2 regions of the Anaeromicrobium sediminis genome follow, and region 2 is predicted to be linked to the other one. Evidence: riboswitches for the same ligand, from Rfam matches in the RefSeq annotation. Region 2 holds a riboswitch; the other holds the start of a gene.
The links. Region 2 has a riboswitch for FMN ahead of ribD (bifunctional diaminohydroxyphosphoribosylaminopyrimidine deaminase/5-amino-6-(5-phosphoribosylamino)uracil reductase RibD). Riboswitches for the same ligand answer to the same signal wherever they lie in the genome.

Region 1: another riboswitch for FMN. It lies ahead of CCE28_RS10845 (ECF transporter S component); the one in region 2 lies ahead of ribD (bifunctional diaminohydroxyphosphoribosylaminopyrimidine deaminase/5-amino-6-(5-phosphoribosylamino)uracil reductase RibD).

The regions. Positions count from the first base shown of each region.
Region 1 is NZ_NIBG01000008.1:133,964-137,374, forward strand. Features, by position in the region: gene rimI (ribosomal protein S18-alanine N-acetyltransferase) at 1-88, opposite strand, end outside; gene tsaB (tRNA (adenosine(37)-N6)-threonylcarbamoyltransferase complex dimerization subunit type 1 TsaB) at 81-800, opposite strand; gene tsaE (tRNA (adenosine(37)-N6)-threonylcarbamoyltransferase complex ATPase subunit type 1 TsaE) at 797-1,255, opposite strand; gene CCE28_RS10845 (ECF transporter S component) at 1,386-1,997, opposite strand; FMN riboswitch at 2,098-2,221, opposite strand; gene CCE28_RS10850 (hypothetical protein) at 2,277-2,798, opposite strand; gene CCE28_RS10855 (Tex family protein) at 2,969-3,411, opposite strand, start outside.
Region 2 is NZ_NIBG01000005.1:168,147-171,557, forward strand. Features, by position in the region: gene CCE28_RS08130 (manganese catalase family protein) at 1-299, opposite strand, end outside; gene CCE28_RS08135 (spore coat protein CotJB) at 318-572, opposite strand; gene CCE28_RS08140 (spore coat associated protein CotJA) at 584-751, opposite strand; FMN riboswitch at 893-1,007, shown strand; gene ribD (bifunctional diaminohydroxyphosphoribosylaminopyrimidine deaminase/5-amino-6-(5-phosphoribosylamino)uracil reductase RibD) at 1,315-2,412, shown strand; gene CCE28_RS08150 (riboflavin synthase) at 2,412-3,050, shown strand; gene CCE28_RS08155 (bifunctional 3,4-dihydroxy-2-butanone-4-phosphate synthase/GTP cyclohydrolase II) at 3,071-3,411, shown strand, end outside.

The DNA.
Region 1 (3,411 bases), on a different contig from region 2:
TTTCACTCCAAGGAATAGGAAAGGAACTATTCTCCACCTCTAATACATGTTCAATATCATCTATGGTCATAAGTCTAGTACTAATCATTTTGACCACATTTTCTCATCTTTTCTTCATATTGTCTTTCTGCTTCAGACTTTCTTAAATATATGGGATTTAATCCATATAAATTATCAAAATCATTGGAGTTAGCTCTCTTAAGGGCAATCTCTCCTATAGATGATGCCCTTGGCATATTCACACTCCTTGGTGCAAAATATGCTTTATCCTTTAGCTTTTCCTCTATAATTTCTCTATATTTCTCTACGCCATCACCTAAAAATACTACACTCTCAGGTCTAGCCATTAAATATTCCAATACTTCATCTAATTCTATAGCTTCATGTTTTCTTATTATTTCTAAATTATCCTTATCCCACTTGTAAACAGCCGTATATACTTGATTTCTTCTGGCATCTAGTATGGGACATACTAACATGTGACACATGGGCATGTTAAGGGCTAGTCCATCTAGAGTTGACACTCCTATTATGTTTTTTCCTTTACTATGGGCTAGTGCCTTAGCCGTAGCTATTCCAATTCTTATGCCAGTAAAAGACCCAGGTCCCAATGCTACTGAAATTACATCTATGTCATCTATGGTGAACTCACAATTTTTTAACACCCTATCTATAGCTGGCATTAGCTTTTCAGAGTGAGTTAATTTACTATTTACAATTTCTTCACCTATAAGCTTATGTTCATCTATTATGCTCACGGTAGATACTATGGAAGATGTATCTATACTTAATATTTTCATATTCTCTCCAACTCCTCAACTATTTTTTTAAAGTGTTCACTAGTAGGTACCATGTCCATTATTCGCTCATTATTTAAACCATATTTTATATTAATCCAAAGATGCTTTTCAGGTATTATTTCCTCAATTAAGTTAGCCCATTCTATTACACAGACACCTTCTGAATAAAAATATTCTTCATATCCTATATCTTCCATTTCTTCTACAGATCCTACCCTATATACATCAAAATGATATAACTTTTCGCGACCTTCGTATTCATGAACAATAGTAAACGTTGGACTAGTTATGTATTCATCTATATTAAGACCTTTAGCAATAGCCTTTGTCATAGTAGTCTTTCCCGCACCTAAATCTCCCGTTAAACATACTATGTCTCCCACTTGAAGTAATTCTCCAAGTTTATATCCTATATTAAAAGTTTTATCCTCACTATTACTTATTATAGTTTTCAAATGTTACACCTCATTTAGTCTATTATCTCATTATTATTATTATCCAAAATCAATTATATAATTTCATATGCCATCATTCAACAAAAACAAAAAAAATAGGACGGTTATTTTGTAAATAACCGTCACTAGCTTACTTTATCTTTAAAATAGGTGATATTTTCTTATATATTACTAAAGTTACAGCTGATACTAAAGTTCCTTTTATCAAATTGAATGGAACTACAGCATATAATATTAAGGATTTTAAATCTACCACATATTTATTAGCTGCCCTACTCATGTCTATTATGGCATTTATAGGCATGAAGTTTGAGTAAAAGGGAATTAATATAAAGTAATTAGCTAAGGCTCCTACAATTGCCATAGTTAAAGTTCCCGCAGCCATTCCCATTAATGCGCCCTTTCTATTTCTATTATTCTTGTAAACCATACTAGCTGGTACTATTAAAGATATTCCAATTAAAAAGTTTGCTAATTCTCCAACGCCTCCAGTAGATGACTTTGTAATTAAATTAAGTAAGTTCTTAATAAGTTCAATTAAAACTCCCGCCATAGGCCCTAGTGATAAGGCTCCTATTAAAGCTGGTAAATCGCTCAAATCAATTTTTAAAAACTCTGGAAAGAAAAACAGTGGCAATTCTAATAACATTAGTACATAAGAAAAAACTGATAATACTGCTATTTTAGTCATTACATGAGTTTTTCCTAAAGTACCTCCATTAATAGTACTAGTTTTATTCATATATACTCCTCCTTAGATAGGTAATTCCATAGTCAGGCACATTCTAAAAATAAAAATGCCCGAAGCATAATACACTTCGGGCATGAAAAAGTCACAAATAAACCTTCTTCTACCATCCAGACTTTACTGTCGGTACTGGAATTACACCAGTTCAACCATAATAATATTATGGTTCGCGGACTTTTACCGCCGGTCGGGAATTTCACCCTGCCCCGAAGAATACCTAATTTTTAATATTATATTTAATTAATTACATTATATATTAATTTATTTAATTATTCAACATATATCTAATTCTTCTGCTAAAGATAGCTTAGTATACTTACAAATTAAATATGTAACTAAAAGAAATATTTCATGGGGTAGAGCATATTTTATCTTCTCCCAGTCTGAATAAAACAAGTGATTTATTTTTACTTTCAGAAAAATTAGTACAGAACTCTCTATAATATATATGGCTATCACAGGTATTAACACTGCCCATATGGCTTTTTTATATGATATACCTAAAACAAAATATATTGAGCATATATATACACCTATAACCACAGGAATATGGGTAGGAAACGGTACATATTTTCTTATTATAATTAAGCTTATGGATTGTGCTATGACCAAAAATACGAGCTTATTCCATTTTTGATTTCCTTCATTTACCAAATATAACCCACTTAAAAGTATTAATATGTTTTCTGGAATTATGATAAAGAGTATAGTTTTTAATGAAATTATATCCATGTATCCTTCTTCTCCCCCTTTAATTAAACATCCCCAACTACTTAGACTATTTATAATATTCAAAAGTTCCCCTGTTTAACACTTTCATCTTGAATTTTATATAATTCCTCTTTATTAACATAATTCCTTCCTATAGTATTCTTATTTAATATAAATTTAAGATTTGTATATATGTTAATTAAAATGTATCAAAAAAAGTACCAGCATATAACAATTGCTGGTACTTTCTTATTCTATTTTATTCCCTTCATGGTTAAACTAATTCTTCCCTTTTTTAAATCTATATCTATAATCTTTACTTTAACAGCATCTCCTACAGCTACTATATCCATAGGATTTTTTACGAATTTGTCACTTAGTTGAGATATATGAACTAGACCATCTTGCTTTACTCCAATATCTACAAAGGCACCAAAGTCTACCACGTTTCTAACCGTACCTGTAAGCTCCATATCCACCTTCAAATCTTCCATCTTAAGAACATCACTTCTGAATACAGGCTTTGGCATTTCCTCTCTTATATCGCGGCCTGGCTTCTTTAGTTCTCCTATTATATCTACTAGGGTAGGTACTCCTATTTCTAACTCATCTGCTATAGTTTTAATGTCACCATATTTTTCTTTTATTCTATCTTCTATATCAGACATATGGCCATTTTTTATGTCTTCATTTGTAT
Region 2 (3,411 bases):
TGGGATACAAAATGAGCTTCAAAGGGAGTTCCTTTTATTTGGTCAATGGAAGCATTTTTTACTAATTTCCATGCAAGGGTTCCTATTATTTCCCAATGGGCCAATTCTTCTGTGCCTATATCTGTTAGTATTCCCTTAGCCTCATTGGTAGGCATGGAATATCTTTGAGTTAAGTACCTTATGCCAGCAGATAATTCACCATCTCCACCACCGAATTGTTCTAGTATCATAGCAGCTAGTGCTGGATTAGTAGTATCTACTCTAACTGGATATTGCAATTTCTTTTCGTATACCCACATATAAAAACCTCCTATAATTTAACTAAAATCATAATCCCAAGGCCAAGGTGTTTGTATATATTGCCAAGTATCTTTATTTTCATCTGAAATACTTAAAGGACCATACATTGTTGTATATTTGTCTCTAAGATATTTATGTTGCATGCGAATATTATTGTGAATCTGAAGGGCCTTTTTATCATCAGGATGAGTATCTAGATACAGGCTTATCTCAAGAAGAACAAAGCTTATTTCCATGAGTTTTTTTAACATACTAGATTGTCGTTTATCCATAATAACACCTCCTAGTGGCCACGTACAAAAGGTTGATATAGTTCAGGAAATAGGGTTCCTCTCATTAGAGCTTCTTCTGGAGAGTAGGTTTTATCTAGCCTTTGAAAGGGTACATAAGCTCGGGCTAGAATCATTTTCTTCTTGGGTTCTTTCATATAAGGGGACTTGTGCTCGTGCATAAAAACACCTCCAATTTTATAGTTTTATTTTAAAAAACTCTATAAAAATATAGTATGTAAAGGTCACTTAGGTGGTGAATACTAGAAAATGTATATTGACAAATATAATAAGTTAAACTATAATCAAATTAATTAAATAGTGTAAACCTTCAGGGCAGGGTGAAATTCCCGACCGGCGGTTAAAGTCCGCGAGCCAATAGGCTGACTTGGTGAAATTCCAAGACCGACAGTAAAGTCTGGATGAGAGAAGGAGAGAATTAGCTATAGTAATATGGCTATGTTTATGATATTTTGTATATTTACCCTGAAGAATTATTTCTTCAGGGTTTTTTAATACATATCTTTTAAGAATAGGTTATTTATATTTAAATAACTATAAATTCTCAAGATTCAAATCTTTCGAACGATCAAATCCTTCTCTTGTCTGAGAACATTTTCCTGAAAGCAAATAAATCAGTATTATTAAATATTTTTAATGTGTTATAAAAGCATAAGCTTTGGTGGAACATAATAAGAAAACATGGTGTATGAAATAATTTTTTGTTTCTTTAAGAGGTGAAAATATGGATGAAAAATATATGAAAAGAGCTATTGAGTTAGCTAAAAAAGGAGAAGGATTAGTAAGTCCTAACCCCTTAGTAGGAGCAGTGATTGTAAAGGATGGAAAAGTCATAGGAGAAGGCTATCACAAATACTATGGTGGTAATCATGCTGAAATAGAAGCTTTTAATTCAGCTGTAGATGAGGTAGAAGGGGCTACCATGTATGTGACTCTAGAGCCTTGCTTCCATCAGGGAAAAACTCCACCCTGTGTAAATGAAATAATAAAAAGAAAAATTAAAAGAATAGTTATTGGAATAAAAGATCCTAATTCATTAGTGGCAGGTCAGAGTATTAAACTTTTAGAAGATGAAAAAATAGAAGTGGTTGTAGGGGTTTGCAGTGAAGAAATAAAGATTTTAAATGAGGAATTCATAAAATATATAACTACTAAAGAACCATTTTGTATATTAAAAAGCGCCATGACTTTAGATGGGAAAATTGCCACTAAAACTGGTGATTCTAAATGGATAACTAATGAAAAGAGTAGGGAATATGTACACAAATTGAGAAATAGATTAAGTGCCATTATGGTAGGTGTAGATACTATCATTAAAGATGATCCCATGCTAAATACTAGGCTTGCAGGTATAAGTATAGATCCTATAAAGATAATAGTAGACACTAAAGGACGAATTCCTATAGAGTCTAGGGTTGTAAATATGGATTCTGACAAGGGCGTTATAGTGGTCACTACTAATTTAGTAGATAAAGAAAAGGAAGAAGAATTGAAAAATAGAGGAGTTAATTTAATTAAGACTCCCCTTAAAGATAATAGGGTAGATTTGAAATATTTATTTAAAGAATTAGGGAATAAAGGGATTGATAGTGTGTTAGTAGAAGGTGGAGGAACCTTAAATGACAGTTTGTTAAGAGAAGACTTAATAGATAAAATCATATTTTTTATAGGTCCTAAGATTATAGGAGGGAAGGAAAGCAAAAGTCCTGTAGAAGGAATGGGAGTGTCTTTCATGAGGGATTCTATAGAAGTGGAGAATATAAAGGTTAAGTCTTTTCATGATGATGTTATGATAGAAGGTTATGTAAGGAGGCATGTGTAGTGTTTACAGGACTAGTTGAGGAAATTGGTAGGGTAAAGAATATTACAAAAGATAATAAGGGTGCTCATATAGTTATAAAAGCAGAAAAAATATTAGAAGATGTAAAATTAGGAGACAGTATAAGCACTAATGGGGTATGTCTCACTGTAACTAGTTTTAGCAAAGATGAATTCACTGCTTATGCCATGCCTGAGACTATGAACAAAACTAATTTATCCCTATTAAAATCTAATGATTTAGTGAATTTAGAAAGGGCTTTAAAATTAGGAGACAGGCTAGGTGGTCATATGGTATCTGGTCACGTGGACGGGGTTGGAAAGATAGTAAATATAAGAGATGATTCTAATGCTAGAATCTTTGAAATAGAAGTGGAAAGAACTTTAACCAAGTATATAGTACCTAAAGGTTCCATAGGTATAGATGGAATTAGTTTGACTGTAGTTGATACAAAGGAAAACAGATTCTCTGTTTCCATAATTCCTCATACGAAGGAAGAAACAACTCTCTATACTAGAAAAATAGGCCATAGGGTGAATATAGAGTGTGATTTTCTCGGAAAGTATGTGGAAAAAGCTTTAAACTATACTGCTAAAAGTAATATAGATGAGAGTTTCTTAAAACTAAATGGATTTTGCTAATTAACTGAGGAGTGAATATTATGTTTAATAAAATTGAAGAGGCTATAGAAGATATAAGATTAGGGAAAATGGTAATTGTGGTAGATGATGAAAATAGGGAAAATGAAGGGGACCTACTTATGTCAGCCAGTATGGTTACACCTGAGAGTGTGAACTTTATGGCTAAGTATGGGCGAGGACTTATATGTGCTCCCTTAGAGAAAGAAAGAGCACTAGAATTAGGTTTAGAAAAGATGGTATTTAATAATACGGACCCAAAGGAGACTGCCTTTACCGTATCAATAGATAGTAAAGAGTGTACTACTGGCATATCTGCTTTTGAAAGGGCAGACACCATATTAAAAATGGTAGATGAAAATTC